Regions from separate parts of the Solibacillus sp. genome, predicted to be linked through region 1. Evidence: riboswitches for the same ligand, from Rfam matches in the RefSeq annotation. Region 1 holds a riboswitch; the other holds the start of a gene.
What was found. Region 1 has a riboswitch for glycine ahead of gcvT (glycine cleavage system aminomethyltransferase GcvT). Riboswitches for the same ligand answer to the same signal wherever they lie in the genome.
Positions count from the first base shown of each region.

Region 2: another riboswitch for glycine. It lies ahead of ABS917_RS07225 (amino acid permease); the one in region 1 lies ahead of gcvT (glycine cleavage system aminomethyltransferase GcvT).

Region 1 covers NZ_JBELZM010000002.1:279,331-288,526, forward strand. The annotation lists gene comGF (competence type IV pilus minor pilin ComGF) at 1-314, shown strand, start outside; gene ABS917_RS03545 (shikimate kinase) at 624-1,136, shown strand; glycine riboswitch at 1,263-1,355, shown strand; glycine riboswitch at 1,359-1,467, shown strand; gene gcvT (glycine cleavage system aminomethyltransferase GcvT) at 1,631-2,734, shown strand; gene gcvPA (aminomethyl-transferring glycine dehydrogenase subunit GcvPA) at 2,861-4,207, shown strand; gene gcvPB (aminomethyl-transferring glycine dehydrogenase subunit GcvPB) at 4,200-5,681, shown strand; gene ABS917_RS03565 (rhodanese-like domain-containing protein) at 5,853-6,236, opposite strand; gene ABS917_RS03570 (lipoate--protein ligase family protein) at 6,333-7,169, shown strand; gene ABS917_RS03575 (vitamin B12-dependent ribonucleotide reductase) at 7,432-9,196, shown strand, end outside.
Region 2 covers NZ_JBELZM010000005.1:104,332-113,527, reverse strand. The annotation lists gene ABS917_RS07250 (ABC transporter permease subunit) at 1-221, opposite strand, end outside; gene ABS917_RS07245 (ABC transporter ATP-binding protein) at 208-1,113, opposite strand; gene ABS917_RS07240 (GNAT family N-acetyltransferase) at 1,314-1,862, opposite strand; gene ABS917_RS07235 (sugar-phosphatase) at 2,077-3,348, shown strand; gene ABS917_RS07230 (MFS transporter) at 3,360-4,568, shown strand; gene ABS917_RS07225 (amino acid permease) at 4,781-6,118, opposite strand; glycine riboswitch at 6,378-6,457, opposite strand; gene ABS917_RS07220 (dehydrogenase) at 6,779-7,294, opposite strand; gene aspA (aspartate ammonia-lyase) at 7,529-8,944, shown strand; gene ABS917_RS07210 (DNA primase) at 8,997-9,196, opposite strand, start outside.

The sequences.
Region 1 (9,196 bases):
AAGATGAGGTGAACTGGGAATTGTTCGTTTATGATCTACATCAATACAATATGAATTCTGCATCTGGTAGGGTGCTGAGTTCGAATATGCTGCAACTGGAAATATTAAATGACCCGGAGGAGCGGTTGTTTGTGTTTGATAAATCAGAACAGCATTTGCGTAAAAGGTCGAATAAAGGGGGGAATGAAATTATGCTGCCTTTTGTTGAGAAATGGGAGCTGGCAGTTGATGAAAATGAAGTGAATATGAGAGTAGAGATGAAAAATGGAACAAAGCGAGAAAGAGACATCGTATTACCATTGCCTGCAAAATGAGAAAGGTGCATTATTTTTGCTGGCAGTATTTTTATTGTTCATAGTTTCCGGAGCTGCTGTTTTCTATACAAATGCATATTTTGCGCAAATAAAAGTATATAATTCATTGGAATCTATTTACGTTCGTGCTACGATAAATATGCTAAATTTACCTTAAAGTTCGACTTCTTTTTGCAAAGTCGAAAAAATGTCGCATTATGCGATTTGGTTTGACCTAAAAATATTTCTATTTATGACGCAAAATAGAAACGAAAGAATAGGTAGAGGCGTAATTAATTAAGTAGTCCGTAATAGAAGAAGGTGAACAGCATGCGAAAAATTTATTTAGTAGGATTTATGGGGTGCGGAAAAAGTGCGATTGGAAGACGTTTAAGTTTTTTCTTGAAAATGCCGTATTACGATATGGATCATGAAATTGTACGACAGCAGGGTATGACAATTCCTGAAATTTTCGAGAAATACGGCGAAGCACACTTCCGAAAAATCGAGACGGAATTTTTAAAGAATTTTCGTGATGAAGCATGCATTATCGCTACAGGCGGTGGGGTAGCCGTGAATGAAGAAAACAGGAAAATTATGCGCCGGACAGGGCTTGTATTTTTTCTTGATGCAAAATTTGAAGATATTTATATGCGTATTCGGAATGATAAAAACCGTCCCATTGTTCAAACATCAACGGAGCAAGATTTGGAAAACCTGTATCACCAACGCAGAAAGAGTTATCGACTAGCTGGGCATATACAAGTACTGACAGCCGGGAGAACATTAAGACAGATTGTTGAGTATATCGGGTTTCAGGTAAAACGCCTTAAAGGCGAATGATTTCTAAATATTTTTCGTTAATGTTCGTATTTTGAATAAAATTAAAAAAAGATTGCGTTTGCATTATATTCAATGTTAGGATATTGCTAAGAACAGCAATAACATGAAGTGAATAATCTAACGCGGATGATGGTACGGGGAGAGAACGTGATGTCACGTCGCCGAAGGAGCAAATAGCCATGCTATGAATCTCTCAGGCAAAAAGACTCGTATTGGACGCAACTCTGGAGAGTGCTGTTATAGCTAATGTTGCAAACAGCCACCAACGGGGAAAGCCTAAATTGTGATAGTAGATCAAATTTGGGTGTAACTTTCAGGTGCAAGGACAGAGAATCTCGGTAAAGGGGATTCGTCTGTCTTTTTTTTGTGGAGAAATCGGCTTTTAATATTCTGATGATTCTAATAAAAAGATAGATTTACACTTTGATAGGTGTAATGTTGTTTCCCCCTTTGCAAAGCAAAACGATTATACATAACTTAAGGAGGAAATGAACATGACAAATGAATTAAAGCGCACTCCACTATTTGATGAATATGCAAAGTATGGTGGGAAAACTGTTGATTTTGGCGGCTGGGAATTACCGGTACAATTTTCTTCGATCAAAGAGGAGCATGATGCGGTACGTAACCGTGCAGGACTTTTTGATGTATCCCACATGGGGGAGATTATCGTAGAAGGTCCGGATGCACTTGTCTATCTACAAAAGATGCTTTCCAACGATATTTCTAAAATTACAGTTGGCGGGGCTCAATACAGTGCACTATGCTATGAAGATGGCGGTGTTGTCGATGATTTACTGACATACCGTTTGGAAGATAGCCGTTATTTACTATGTGTTAATGCAGCGAACATTGAAAAGGACTTTGAATGGTTACAGCAGCATGTCGAAGAGGATGTCAAAGTGACAAATATGTCAGATGACTATGCTCAAATCGCTTTGCAAGGACCATTATCTCAGGAAGTTCTTCAAACATTAACAGCAACAGACTTAACAGCAATTAAATACTTTAAATTCCAGGACAATGTAGATGTAGGCGGTCATTCGGTACTTGTTTCTCGCTCTGGCTATACAGGGGAAGACGGATTTGAAATTTACGGTGCACCAGCAGCAATTGTTGATCTTTGGAACAAAATTTTGGAAGCAGGAAAAGACAAAGGTGTAGTAGCTGCAGGTTTAGGAGCACGTGATACACTTCGCTTTGAAGCTTGCCTACCATTATATGGCCAAGAGATTTCAAAAGATATTTCACCACTGGAAGCGGGCATTGGCTTTGCAGTGAAGTTGGCGAAAGATCCGCAATTTATCGGTCAGCGAGCATTAATTGACCAAAAAGAAAATGGCCTAACACGTAAATCTATAGGTATCGAGATGATTGATAAAGGTATTCCTCGTCATGGCTATAAAGTATTTAAAGATGGCGAAGAGATTGGCTTTGTAACTACCGGAACTCAGTCACCAATGACAAAGCGCAATATCGGTCTAGCTTTAATCGACGCAAATTTCACAGAAGTTGGAACTGAATTAGAAATTGAAGTACGAAAAAATAGAGCAAAAGCAGTTGTTGTAGAAACTCCATTTTACAAACGTGCAAAATAAAGTGAAACTTCAATCAGTGGGGTCTTCATCCCCCTAGATTGATAGTTGAACCAATCTGCTGCCTTTCGAGGAAGATAAATTACTACCCGTTAATGCGGGATTAAACTTTTGAAAAGAGGGTTAACAATGAAACATCGTTATTTACCAATGACGGAACAAGATAAACAAGAAATGTTAGACCGTATCGGGGTTGCGACAATTGATGAGCTTTTCGAGGATATTCCTGAGAAAGTTCGCTTCCAAGGAAGCTACAATATTAAACCTGCAAAGTCAGAAGCTGCTTTAATGAAGGAACTGGCACAACTCGCTTCAAAAAATAAAGATACAGCAAGCAATGTTTCGTTTTTAGGTGCTGGTGTCTACAATCACTATAAACCGGTAATTGTCGATCACGTTATTTCACGTTCGGAATTCTATACTGCGTACACACCATATCAGCCGGAAATTTCTCAAGGTGAACTTCAAGCGATTTTTGAATTCCAGACGATGATCGCAGAATTGACAGGCATGGATATTGCAAACTCTTCTATGTATGATGGCGGTACGGCATTGGCAGAAGCGGGTATGCTTGCTGCAGGTCATACACGTCGTGGTAAATTACTTGTTTCAGGGACTGTACATCCGGAGTATCAAGATGTTGTGAAAATGTATGCAACAGGACAATCAATTGAAGTCGTTACAATTCCTGCAAAAGACGGTGTGACAGACATCGAAGCACTAAAAGACTTAATTGATGATCAAACAGCTGGTGTAATCGTTCAATATCCGAACTTCTTTGGTCAAGTTGAAAACCTACAGCCGCTTGCAGACATTACACATGATGCAAAAGGATTATTTATCGTATCTGCAAACCCGTTAGCTCTTGGCGTTTTAACACCTCCTGGAAAATTAGGGGCAGATATTACTGTTGGGGATGCACAAGTATTCGGAATTGCTGAAGCATTCGGTGGTCCACACTGTGGTTATTTCGCTGTAACGAATAAGTTAATGCGTAAAGTACCGGGCCGTCTTGTTGGGGAAACAGTAGACCAAGATGGACGTCGTGGTTATGTATTGACATTGCAAGCACGTGAGCAGCACATTCGTCGTGACAAAGCGACATCTAATATTTGTTCTAACCAGGCATTGCTGGCACTTGCTTCTTCAGTAGCAATGACAGCCCTTGGAAAACAAGGTATGCAGGAAATGGCGAAACAAAATATCGTGAAGACACGCTTTGCTAAAAATGCTTTTGAAGCAGCTGGTTTTGAAGTTGCTTATCAAGGTGCACACTTCAACGAAATCGTAGTAAATACAAAGCATAATGTGACAATGCTAAACAAAGCATTAATCGAAAAAGGGATTATCGGCGGATTTGACTTAGGTCGTGTTTATCCACAATTAGAAAATCATGCACTCATTGCTGTTACGGAAATCCGTACAAAAGAAGAAATCGAGCAATTAGTTGCAGAAATGGGGGCTTACAATGCATAACGAAAACCAATCACTCATTTTCGAAATTACAAAACCAGGTCGTGTCGGCTACAACTTAGAGCCATTGGATGTTCCTGATTTTGATCTAGAAGAACTTCTGCCGAAAGAGTTAGTACGCCAAGAAGCGGCTGAACTGCCGGAAGTTGCAGAATTAGATATTATGCGTCACTATACAGCACTTTCAAAACGTAACCACGGTGTGGATTCAGGCTTCTACCCGCTTGGTTCTTGTACGATGAAATACAATCCGAAAATCAATGAAACGGTTGCACGCTATGCTGGTTTTGCCAATGTTCACCCATTACAAGATGAGTCAACAGTACAAGGTGCAATGGAATTATTATATGACCTGCAAACATCCCTTCAAGAAATTACAGGTATGGATGAAGTAACATTACAGCCGGCAGCAGGCGCACATGGTGAATGGACAGCATTAATGATGATCCGAGCATTCCATGAGGCAAATGGGGAAGGTCACCGTAACAAAGTAATCGTACCGGACTCAGCTCACGGTACAAACCCGGCTTCTGCTACAGTTGCAGGTTTTGAAACAATCACAATCAAATCAGGTGAAGACGGCTTAGTTGATCTTGAAGATTTACGCCGTGTTGTCGGTCCTGATACAGCAGCGCTTATGCTGACAAACCCGAACACTTTAGGCTTATTCGAAGAAAATATTTTAGAAATGGCTGAAATCGTGCACGGTGTCGGCGGTAAGGTTTACTATGACGGCGCGAACTTAAACGCTGTTATGAGTAAAGCACGTCCTGGCGACATGGGCTTTGACTGTGTTCACTTAAACTTACACAAAACATTTACAGGTCCACACGGTGGTGGTGGTCCGGGTTCAGGTCCAGTCGGGGTAAAAGCGGATTTAATCCCATTCCTGCCTAAACCAGTATTAGTGAAAAAAGAAGATGGTACATTCCACTTCGATTACAACCGTCCACAATCAATCGGTCGTGTAAAACCTTACTACGGAAACTTCGGCATTAATGTCCGTGCATATACGTATATCCGATCAATGGGACCAGATGGCTTAAAGGCTGTAACAGAATATGCTGTACTAAATGCAAACTACATGATGCGCCGTCTGGAAGAGCATTTTGATTTACCGTACGACCGTCATTGTAAGCATGAATTCGTGCTATCAGGCCGTCGTCAGAAAAAATTAGGTGTTCGTACATTGGATATAGCAAAACGCCTTCTTGATTTTGGCTACCATCCACCAACAGTATACTTCCCATTAAATGTGGAAGAGGGTATTATGATCGAGCCAACAGAAACAGAATCAAAAGAGACATTGGATGCATTCTGTGATGCAATGATTCAAATTGCTCAAGAAACAATCGATAACCCATCAATCGTACAAGAAGCACCACATACAACGGTAATCAGCCGTTTAGATGAAACGCGTGCTGCACGTACACCGGTATTACGTTATACAAAAAAAGAAAAAGTAACAATTTCATAAATTGTGACAAAAAGGTCAGAGTTGTTTTCTGACCTTTTTTCTATGAGTAAGGTTAGACTTCTAACGTGTCACTATATAATAGTAGGAACTGCTGATATTCAGACTATTTCAATTCGTTGGGCAGGTGAATGAAAATTAAAAAGCCCTCTACGATGTAGAGAACTTTTAGAATTAGTTTTTCGATTTAACTTTACCTGTCCAAGTTTTGAAACCACCTTGTAATTGGAACAGTTGGCTATAGCCTTTTTTCTTTAATGTCAGCGCTGCTCGTGCACTACGACCAGAGTTTTGGCAATAAAGGTATACAGGCAGGTCTGGACGGATTTCTTTATGACGTGTATTAAGTTGCGTCATCGGAATGTTTCGAGCACCTAAGATGTGTCCCGCTTCAAATTCTTTAGGTTCGCGTAAATCGATTAATTGTGCTTTACGGTAGCCTTCAATAAATTGCTCCTGTGTTAAATTTGTTACGGATTTTTTCAAGCGCATAGAGTTGATTACTACGTAAGCAACGATTACTACTAAAATTACTAGAATCGTATATAAAATTGTCACTGCGATATTGCCCCTTTCTTTCTGTACTATCTATTATAAGAGATGAACTAGAGTTAGTCGAGCGAGTTTGTTAAAATGAATTGGTGGAGGCGAAAAATTGTGAAAAAACAATGGTATTTTATAAATTCGGGTCCATGCAGCCCGGCCTATAACATGGCACTGGATGAAGCATTGCTGGATTGGCATAGCCAAGGGGAAATCCCGCCGGTTATTCGTTTTTATGAGTGGAATCCTGCAACATTATCAATCGGTTATTTCCAGCAAGTACATAAAGATATTAATTTAGAAGCTGTAAAAAAGCAAAACTTAGGTTTCATCCGTCGACCTACAGGTGGACGTGCCGTTTTACATGACCAGGAGCTTACATATTCAGTGATTGTGTCAGAGAGCTACCCAAATATGCCGGAAACCGTTACAGAGGCATATCGTGTCATTAGCGAAGGAATTTTACAAGGGTTCCGTCTTTTAGGACTGGACGCTTATTTTAGTGTGCCGGAGACGAAGGAACAACTGGATGATCTGAAGAAACCGAAGAGCGCGGTATGTTTTGATGCGCCGAGCTGGTATGAGCTTGTGGTTGAAGGGAAAAAAGTAGCGGGCAGTGCGCAAACACGTCAAAAAGGTGTAATTTTGCAGCATGGCGCCATTTTACTTGATCTGAACGAAGAACTGCTGCTATCGGTATTTAATTTTGCTACGGCTGAGGCTAAAGAAAAAATGCGGAAAAAGTTACCCGAAAAAGCGGTTGCGATGAATCAGTTTGTCGACACACCATTCACAGTCGAGCAATGTGTAGACGCATTTTCTAAAGGATTTGAAATAGCTTTGAACATAGAACTAATTCCTTATGTATTAACAGAGCAGCAAACTCAATATGTAGAACAATTGATGCAAAATAAATATTTGACAGATGAATGGAATTTCAAAAAATAGATTACGAACGTGTGTTTTTATTTTTTGCAAAAAAATTTTTATACCCGAAACGTTGATATAGATGGATTCAACAAAAACAAAAAAAAATCAACCCCTTGTTTGAAAAAAAGATTTATTGTAATCTTTTTTAAGTGAAATTATATAACCCAACATATAGAATGGTATTTAATAAATTAGCACAATATATGGTATAAAATGTGTTTAGTTTACATTCGTGAAGGGAACCTTAAAATTATTAAATCGTTCAAAGGGGGCTTACGCGGTGGCAAGTGTTTTAGAACAATCCATCCAAGTCAATCAATTAAATCAAGATATTGAGCAATTTCCTCAAGTGCACCCGATCACACCGGATATGCATATTACGCATAAAGGTGTATCTCGTCTTGTAATGATTGACCGTTATTCTTTTAAAGATACGGAAAAGAAAACATTAAAAACAGGGGATTTTGTTGTTTTGACAGTTAAACAAGATCCTAAATTCCCGGCGCGTGGACTTGGCATTATTCATTCGATTAATCAGGAAAAGAAAACCGCCCTTATTAAAATTGACGAAGATTACCGTCATGTATTAGAAGGCGAAGAACAAGAGACAGGTATTATCGAACGGTCATTGGATATTATTGAAAAGCCGCTCGAAATTTTTTATGAGCAAATTGCGAAGCGTAATGCGACAGGCTTAGCCTCAGTTGAAAAAACAGAAGAAAAGCGCAAGGAATGGTTCGGGAAGTTTTACGAAGAGCTTGTGTCGATGAACTTTATCCCTGCAGGACGTGTAATTTACGGAGCAGGTTCAGAAACAGAAGTAACATTCTTCAACTGTTATGTAATGCCATTTGTAGCCGATTCCCGTGAAGGCATCAGTGATCACCGCAAGCAAGTAATGGAAATTATGAGCCGTGGTGGTGGTGTTGGTACGAACGGTTCGACACTTCGCCCTCGCAATACATTGGCACGCGGTGTAAACGGTAAATCAAGCGGATCAGTAAGCTGGCTAGATGATATTGCCAAACTGACACATCTTGTTGAGCAAGGTGGATCGAGACGTGGAGCCCAAATGATTATGCTGGCAGATTGGCATCCGGATATTGTGGAGTTTATCATTTCAAAAATGCAAAATCCGCGTATTCTGCGTTATTTGATCGAGAATACAGCAGACGAAACAATTATTCGTCTTGCAAAAGAAAAATTAAAATTCAAGCCTTTAACACAGCAGGAAGATGCGATGTATCAAGGCATTGTGAACTATAAAAATATTGAAGGTTTTGGCGGATTTAACGAAGCGATTATTCGTGACGCTGAAACAAAGCTGCGTGATGGCGGAACGTATTCAGTCCATAATCCGGATTTCCTGACAGGCGCTAATATTTCGGTTACATTAACAAAAGAGTTTATGGATGCTGTAGAAAACGATCAGGACTTCGAATTGCGCTTCCCGGATGTAGAGAACTACACTCCGGCTCAAATGCTGGATTACAATGAAAAATGGCATGAAGTTGGCGATGTTCGCGAGTGGGAGAAACTTGGTTACCCGGTTCGTACGTACCGCACTATCAAAGCAAAAGAACTGTGGAATTTAATCAATGTCTGCGCAACATATGCAGCAGAACCGGGGATTTTCTTCATTGATAACGCCAACGACATGACAAACGCAAAAGCGTACGGTCAGAAAGTTGTTGCGACAAATCCGTGCGGAGAACAACCATTAGCACCATATTCCGTTTGTAACTTAGCTGCTGTTAACCTGGCGAAGTTTGCAAACAAAGAAACGAAAACAGTTGATTTTGAAGCGTTACGCAAAACGGTAAAAGTTGGCGTACGTATGCAGGACAATGTTATCGATGCAACACCGTACTTCCTGGAAGAAAATAAAAAGCAGGCACTAGGTGAACGTCGAGTTGGTCTTGGTGTAATGGGTCTTGCCGATTTGTTAATCTACTGTGAAAAAGAATACGGTTCTGAAGAAGGCAATGCACTAGTAGATGAAATCTTCAAGACAATTGCGGTTGCAGCGTATGAAGAGTCCGTTG
Region 2 (9,196 bases), on a different contig from region 1:
TGCTCATCTTCCGGCATTAAATCTTCTGAAGCAAGCATTTCTTTTGGATGGGCCATCATTTCTTCATTTGCTGCTAAGCGCGCTTCTTTTGTACTTGAATCCACATCATAATATTTGTTCATCCCTGCAACGAATACGATTAGTACAATTAAGAGCCCGCACATGATCCAAGCATTTTTTTGCGACCACATTTTGATCCATTCATTTTTAACGTATTGCATCGATTGCACCTCCACCTGTCATCTCGATAAATTGATCTTCAAGACGCTTCTGAATCGGCTGGATTGTATAAAGATCAATGCCCGATTCAACTAATTTACGAATAAGTGCAGGCACTTCTTCTTTAGTCAGATTTAACACATAGCCGCCATTCTCTTTTGCTAACGGCTCTTCAAACATCGCCTGAAGCTGATCTGGCTGACCGACTTCAATGTAATATTGTGCTGCCGCGACATGTTGCAGTTCACGGATATCAATCAGCTCACCATTTTGAATAATCGCGATGCGGTCTACCATTAACTCGATTTCGGATAAAAGGTGACTCGATACAACGATTGCGACATTATCCTCTACCGCAATTTTGCGCAAATACATACGGAATTCACGGATACCAGCAGGGTCAAGACCATTTGTCGGCTCATCCAAAATTAAAAACTTTGGACGGTGCAGCATCGCCTGTGCCAGTCCAAGACGTTGACGCATCCCTAACGAATACGTTTTAACTTTTTCATTTATCCGATTTTGCAGACCGACTTGAGCTACAACTTCATCAATACGCTGTTTCGTTACTCCTTTATGCATACGGGCAAAGTGCTGCAAGTTTTTATACCCTGACATATATTTATACATTTCTGGGTTTTCAACGATTACACCGATATTACTGATCGCCTCTTCATAATTTGTCGACAGTTTTTTCCCATCGATGATTACTTCTCCTTTTGACGGATACATTAACCCCGTCATCATACGGATCGTCGTTGTTTTACCCGCTCCGTTCGGACCTAAGAAACCTGTTATTTGACCCGGATAAAACTCTAGATTCAAGTCCTTGATAATGTGTTTGCCTTTAATCGTTTTGTTCAAATTTTTAATTTCCACAATTGGCTGTGACAATTGTCCACACCTGCTTTCTGCTATTTCTTCTATTACAAGCATTTATTTTTGTACCAAGATGTTATATGTAGTGGCATGAATGACTTCACATGTAATAGATTCTAATTACTATACTGGATGAGTATGGAAAAAGTTTCATTAAATTATAATTTAGCGATAAAAAACCTCATCAGGTACTTCTGATGAGGCGAAACCAGTTATTAATATTCCCCAACCCATTCGTCTTTTAAAAGACCATAAACCGCATGATCGACATAGTGATTGTACAGCCATTCCGCCTGACGGATTGTCCCTTCATGCATAAAACCAAGGCGCTCTGCAATATGACGACTTTTCGTATTATTAACAGCAGCATGAATTTCGACTTTACCAAGCTTATATTCATTGAAGGCGATATCAATAATACCTTTCACAGCACGTGTCATAATGCCTTCCCCTTGATATTCTTCATCTAAAAAATAGCCGATTTCGCATTTTTTCAGAGACCAGTTAATCGTATTAATCGATACTTTCCCGACAAATTGCCCTTTATAAAAAATCGCTGTATCAAGGCCTTCACGTTTTGCGAATTTTTCTAGATTCATTCCGGCAAAATCGCGTGTATCTTCAACAGTTTTTGTATTATCTACCCATCCAAGCCATTCACGTAAATAATCGCGTGAACGGTCAATGAAAGCAAAGATTTCTTCAGCATCATTTTGTGTGATTAATTTTAATTGAATTTCATTATCTACTTCATAAAAGAACATTACTATCTCTCCAATCTAAGCTCCCATTTAAAACAATAAACCCTTTTTTATTTTCTTATCATATAGAGCTATTTCAGAATATGCAATTAAAATATGTAAACCTTTAATGATTTGTGTAAGTTTATCATTTTCGTAACGTTAATTGTGCACTTTTTAAAGAAAATTCGCAATATTCCTGTTTAGTATTTTGGTAAACTATCTATGAGGTGTTTTTATGGAAAACAATGAAAAAGCTTGGGGGAAGCTATTAAAATATTATCGTCAAAAAAAGAAGCAAAAACAGGATGACGTTGCATTCGGTATTTGTACCCCTTCATATTTAAGCCGGATTGAAAACGGGATCGTTATCGCAGAGCATTCGATGTATGAGCAGCTGTTTGAAAACTTGGGCATCGATTTCAACAAGCTCAAACAACAACTGAAAAGCCAAACCACTTTTTTGGAGCAGTTATATGAAAAATTATTGTCGAATGCCGAGTTTACTGTAGGTGAAATTGAACAATTAACCGCTATGCAAACCGAAGAGCAGCCGTTTGAACAGCAGCTGATGGCAAAGCTCGTGTATGCTCGTTTCCTTTACTCGAAAAAAGAAGATGATGTGGCGAGAACAATACTTAATGAAATCGAGCCGTTCGTCAGCTGGAAAAAAGACCGGGTCACTCAACTATTCGTAGCCATTACGACTTTCGGCCATCTTTCTTTTCAGGAATTTGAACAGTTGTCTAACAAAGAAGAAGACAGTCAATTTGCGCAATTTCTATCCAATGCTCACCCATTCGAACTGGCCAACTATCATTATCATATTGCTTTTGCAAATCACCGTAGCTACAAGTTACAAAAGGCACTGGAACATATTGAACTGGCACAGCAGTTTTTCATCCATCAGTATAAACCGTTGTTTCAGTTGAAGCTATTCTCCATGAAAGGTGTGATTTTCAATGATTCACATCGATTCCAGAAAGCTCTCAAGGAGTTTGAAGCAGGGCTAAATTTGCTTGAAAGTGTACCTTCAATCCAAACACCGATGCAATGGAGCTCATTGCATAACAATATCGCGTATTGTTACGAATGCCAGGAAAACTTTCCAGAAGCGTCCAAACATTATAAAACGGCAAATAACTACGATGAAGACCTGCATTCAGCAATTAACTGGATGCGCACATGCTTTGCGCAGAAGGATTTCAAACAGCTGGAAATACTATTAAAACGTTATGAAGAACATCAATTTTCTGTACCCCATCATATTTATCAGCGCAGACTATTGCAGTATGCGGTTGAATCTGCACATACGATCCGCGGATTGAAATTGCTGGAGGATGAAGCTTTTCCGCATTTCAACGAACAACAGTATTATTCGCTGATTCTGTTCTATGCTCCATTATGGGCACAGTTTTATGAGCAGCTCCATGCCTATAAACAGGCGAGCTACTGCTTTAGGCAGGCACTATATGCAAGTGAAAAAATACGGCAGAGAATGAGCAGCTAAGGGGTGATGATTTGGAGTTAAGAAAAGAGTATTTTTATTTGTGGTTCGGGTTTGGCGCATCCAAACTGGGAAGTTGGATTTACTTGATTGCGCTCAATCTATCGGTCTGGCATTTAACCGAGTCACCGGCAGCGGTTGCGGGCATCTATATTATCGGTCCGATTGCCCGCATTTTGTGCAGTTTTTTTGCGGGCTCCATCGTAGATAGAACCAATAAAAGAATCATCTTGATTGTTTGTGATGTTTTCCGCGCAGGTATCGTTTGTATGATGCCATTGCTCTCGGAAATTTGGCTCATCTACAGTTTGATCTTTTTGGCAAATATTGCAGTCTGTTTTGCCAATCCGAGCAGCACATTTATGATTACAAAACTCGTTTTGCCAAATGATCGCTTGCGTTTTAATGCCATCAACAGCATGCTCGGTTCAGGGAGCTTTATGATTGGCCCTGCTTTAAGTGGTGCCATTATCGCCATGAGCAGTACTGCCACTGCGATGTGGGTGAATGGGTTTATGCTTTTGTTTAGCTCATACATGATGTATTTGCTGCCAAATCCAGAGATCAAGTCGGCCACTCAATCATCTGTACTCACACTTGCTGTTATTCGAGATGATTTTATTACTGTCTGGAAATTTATCTCGCAACGCAAAACGCTGTTGAAATTCTTCGTTTTATATTCAACAGCGCTGATGATTTGCTTTTCACTTGATTCCCAGGAAATGTCGTTTTTAAAAGACTTTCATAAAGTGACGGATTCGGTATACGGCATCATTGTAGGAATCACAGGAATCGGTGCCATTGTCGGTGGCTATTTGGCTGTCCGATTCGTGAAGAAGCTGTCACTCGTTTCGTACATCGGCCTTGGATTTACATGTACCTTACTTTCCTACTTTATATTTTACTTTTCACATAATTTAATGATTGCGGTCGCTGCCTTTATTTTGCTCGGACTGTTTATGGCATTCAGCAATACGGGCTACGCGACATTTTACCAGCAAACAATCCCGACTGAATTGATGGGACGGTTCGGCAGTTCACTTGGACTGATCGAAAGTGTGATGCAGATCACTTTAACTTTGATTATCGGATTTTTGGCGGAAATCTACACGATTCAACTGACAACAAGCATCTTCGCTTTAATCGGTGTTGTCATCGCATGTATCGTTTATTTCCATCTGTTAAACAACAAACCATTGTTTGCAAAGGAGGAGCTAACTTGATAACCTACGAAACCATTTGCTACTGCTGTAAAAAACCTTTTTTATTAATAGAAGGAACAGTAAAATACCGGAACTACAAACGGAATATGAGCGGCAAATTTTCCTGTGATTCCTGTGACAATAAAATCTTCTCAGAAGCAAGAAGCCAATTTTTGCGAAAAATAAACTAATAGAAAAGACCGGGCTTCCTCGATGGAAACCCGGTTTTACATTTATTTCTTTCGAACCTTATAAAGAACAAACAGCAGTAAAAACCATAACGGTGTTAACAGCAGCGAAGTTCTCGTAGACTCGGAAATAGCCATAATGATTAGTAAAAACAGGAAGAATGCTAATATTAAATAGTTAACGAATGGTGTTAAAGGTGCTTTGAAAATTGAAGATTTATGTAATTCTGGATGACGCTTTTTGTAAATGATATGCGAAATCAGAATAATGCTCCAAACCCAAATAAAACAAATCGCACTAATTGTTGTCACGATACTGAATGCATCGTCCGGCATGAAATAGCTAAGCAATGCACCAATCGATACTACAACCGCAGAAAATAACAGACCATTTTGCGGCACCGCATTTTTGTTTAACTTACCGTAAGCTTTCGGTGCTTGTTTATTACTACTTAAACTGAACAGCATACGGCTCGTTGAGAACATTCCGCTATTTCCTGCAGAAGCAGCTGATGTCAGCACAACAAAGTTAATCAAACCTGCTGCAATTGGAATTCCTACCAATGCGAAAACCTGAACGAATGGCGAGCTTGCTGCACTTAATGTATCCCAAGGGTTGATTGTTAAAATTACAAATAATGCCCCTACATAAAACAGCAGAATACGAACGGGAATTTTATTAATAGCAGATGGGATATTCTTTTGCGGGTTTGCCGTTTCAGCAGCAGCAACCCCTACTAATTCAACCCCAACGAATGCAAAGACAACCATTTGGAATGCCATTAAAAATCCAAATGTACCATTCGGGAACAATCCGCCATGCTCCCATAAATTCGAGACAGCAACCTTGCCTGTATCAGTCTCAAAACCAATGATCAACAATACAATGCCTATCGCAATCAACGCAACAATTGTGATGATTTTAATTAACGCAAACCAAAACTCCAGCTCTCCGAAAAGTTTGACCGTCAATAAATTCAGAATAAGTAAGACTACTAAACATGCGATAGCCGGTACCCATTGCGGGATGTCGAACCAGTACTGCGTGTACATACCGACAGCGATAATATCCGCCATTGCCGTCATAATCCAGCAGAACCAGTATGTCCAGCCGGTAATATAGCCTGCCCAATCCCCTAGGTATTCAGTGGCGAACTCGGTAAATGATGCATAGCCGCCTTTTGATAAAAGCAATTCGCCAAGTGCACGCATTACGAAAAATAGTGCGATTCCAACGATTAAGTATGCAAAGATAATAGAAGGTCCTGCAAGTGAGATCGCTTTACCTGACCCTAAAAACAACCCCGTTCCGATTGTTCCTCCAATCGCTATTAACTGAACGTGGCGATTTTTCAGGTCGCGCTTTAATTCTTGTTGTTCCAAAACGATTCCTCCAAAGGATAAGTATTTTGTCTGTTTACACAGCGCAAAATAATAAGTACTTCACCGCGGTCCATCAAGTAATTTTTTCTGGAAAATTAAAACAGGGACTGATTATGCGCCAGTCCCTGTTTGTAAGAATAATCGATCTCGCCTCTGCGAAATCGCGTCCAGATTTCAAAAAATCTGTGACATCTATCGAGGGCTTTTCATGAAACAAAGGGTATTTTTCTCACACCTAATGTTAAAGAGAAGCATCTCTCATTACTCTTCTGTCCTTTTGCCTGAGATTATGAACCCTTCGGCGACGCGAATTATCGCGCTCTCTCCAGAAACTGCTCCCGCCAGTAGTTTTATCCACGGCGATCAACGCTTGATATGTATGCAATTAGTTGCCTATAGTTCCCTGGCATCTTCCAGTTTTCTATAGTTCGCGTTCAATACTATTATTGTACGATAATTCATATTACCAATTTTTTGCCCGTCTTACAATGGATAAACGTAGCCTGTTATTATGTAAATAGCAATTTAACCTTATTCCCAACATAATGTTTTCTATTTGCAGAAAATTTATGACCAAAAAAATATTACACCGAAAATTCGATATTTTCAGTGTAATATTCATATAGAGGAATTGGTAGCCCCTCGTATTACTGTATTCGTTTAATGCAGTTTTTCCTGAACCGTCGAATCTTCTTCATATGTTGTCCGATTGATATCAATCAGCTTACCTTTTGTTGTGTCTGTCTTTTTCATTTTGACAACATAAGTATTGTCTAAAGCTATTTCTGTGCAGGCGATGTCTTTCTCGCTTCGAATATTTTCCGGATAGTTTAAGGTAATGACTAAAGTATCCCCATCTTTTTCGATTTCTTCAATTTCTCTTCCACAGCCATCTGAATATCCTGTGACAAACAGTACTTCCTCTTTTTCAAAATCGACAGGTGGAACCGATTCAAAACCAAAAATCTCTGCCCAAGTAGTATAAAGCTTTTCATCCTGCACGATTGAAATACTCGTACCAACCTCAGGAGGTATCGAATCCAAATGAAACAGTAATTCATATTCTACTTTATTCTCATTATTTTCTTCCTGCACGGGTTCAGTTGAATCGGATGATGTTTCGTTTTCTTTCATATTACATGCTGCAAGGACCAAGATCATCCCCACGACCAACATGTAACTTAGCCACCTCTTCAATATCAACCACCTCATTCCTTTCCTTATTAGTCGTTTAAAAAATCAAAAAGTTACAAAATAGCCCTCATTATATTTGTTAATATTGGTTAATTTAAACTTACTTGAGAAAATCAAATAAACTAATAATTCAGCAAGTAAGCTTTTATCATTATATGGCGTATAATGTAGTTGTTTATCCAACTATTACACCATTCTCTTGGAGGGTTTGTACAGATGAGTACACGTATTGAAAAAGACTTTTTAGGCACATTAGAAATTCCAAAGGACGTTTATTACGGCGTTCAAACAACTCGTGCATTAGAAAATTTCCCGATTACTAAAATGACAATGCACCCTGAATTAATTCGTGCATTTGCCATCGTAAAGAAAAGTTCGGCACTTGCAAATGCCGATATCGGCAAATTGGATCCAGTAATTGCTAATGCAATTGCACAAGCATCAGATGACATTATTTCAGGACTATTACATGACCAGTTCGTTGTAGATCCAATTCAGGGCGGAGCAGGCACTTCAATGAACATGAATGCCAATGAAGTAATTGCAAACCGTGCACTGGAAATTTTAGGGGAAGAAAAAGGTACTTATTCAATCATTAGTCCTAACAGCCATGTCAATATGGCGCAGTCAACAAATGATGCATTCCCATCGGCTATTCATATTGCAACAGTTTCTACGTTAAATAATTTAATTATGGCGATGGAAATGATGCGTGATAGCTTTATCAGAAAATCAGTAGAATTCGATTCAATCGTTAAAATGGGTCGTACGCATTTACAAGATGCTGTACCAGTTCGTTTAGGCCAGGAATTCGGTGCATACGCTGCCGTTGTTTCCCGTGATATTGCTCGAATCAAAAAAGCGCAGCAAACAATGCTGCAAATCAATATCGGTGCAACTGCAATCGGGACAGGCCTGAATGCGGACCCTGAATATATGAAATTGGCAGTAGAAAACATCGCGACTTACAGTGGTTTCCCGTTCATAAAAGTTGACAATTTAATTGACGGTACACAAAACACCGATACGTATGCAGAAGTATCATCAATGTTAAAAATCGCAATGATGAATATGTCAAAAATCTGTAATGACTTACGCTTAATGGCATCAGGTCCAAAAGCCGGATTTGCAGAAATCCGCTTACCGGAGCGTCAACCAGGTTCTTCTATTATGCCAGGTAAAGTAAATCCTGTTATGCCGGAAGTCATTAACCAAATCGCATTCCAAGTAATCGGTAATGACGTGACAATATCACTTGCTTCAGAAGCAGGACAATTTGAGCTGAATGTAATGGAACCAGTTCTAGTATTTAATCTGCTTCAGTCGATTGAAATTATGACAAACGGCTTTACAGTATTTACAAAATACTGTCTTGATCATATTGAAGCAAATGAAGCGCGACTGCATGATTATGTAGAACGTTCAATCGGAGTAATTACAGCACTGGCTCCACATTTAGGCTATGAGCGTTCAAGTCAAATTGCACGTGAAGCACTGCATAGCGGCAAATCTGTACGCGAACTTTGCTTAATGTACAACTATTTCACGCTTGAGCAGTTGGATATTATTTTAAATCCATTCGAATTAACGCAACCAGGTATTGCTGGTGAACGAGCATTTGAAAAACATTAATAAAATTTAAAACGAAAGCTCCGCCGAGATCTTCCCGGCGGAGCTTTTTTCTTTAAATATAGAGTACTTCTTTGGCGAGTGAAATTGCACGCTTGCTGACTTCTAACTTATCTCCGTCCGCATTAAGCTTCACGACACCATTCGGTTCATCAAAAATGGACTTCAGCTGTGCTTTCGGTTTGACCCCAACCATCATTGGTCCTCTTTCAGCCTCATCCGTTCGCACCTTTTCCTGCTCTCGTGCGACACCTT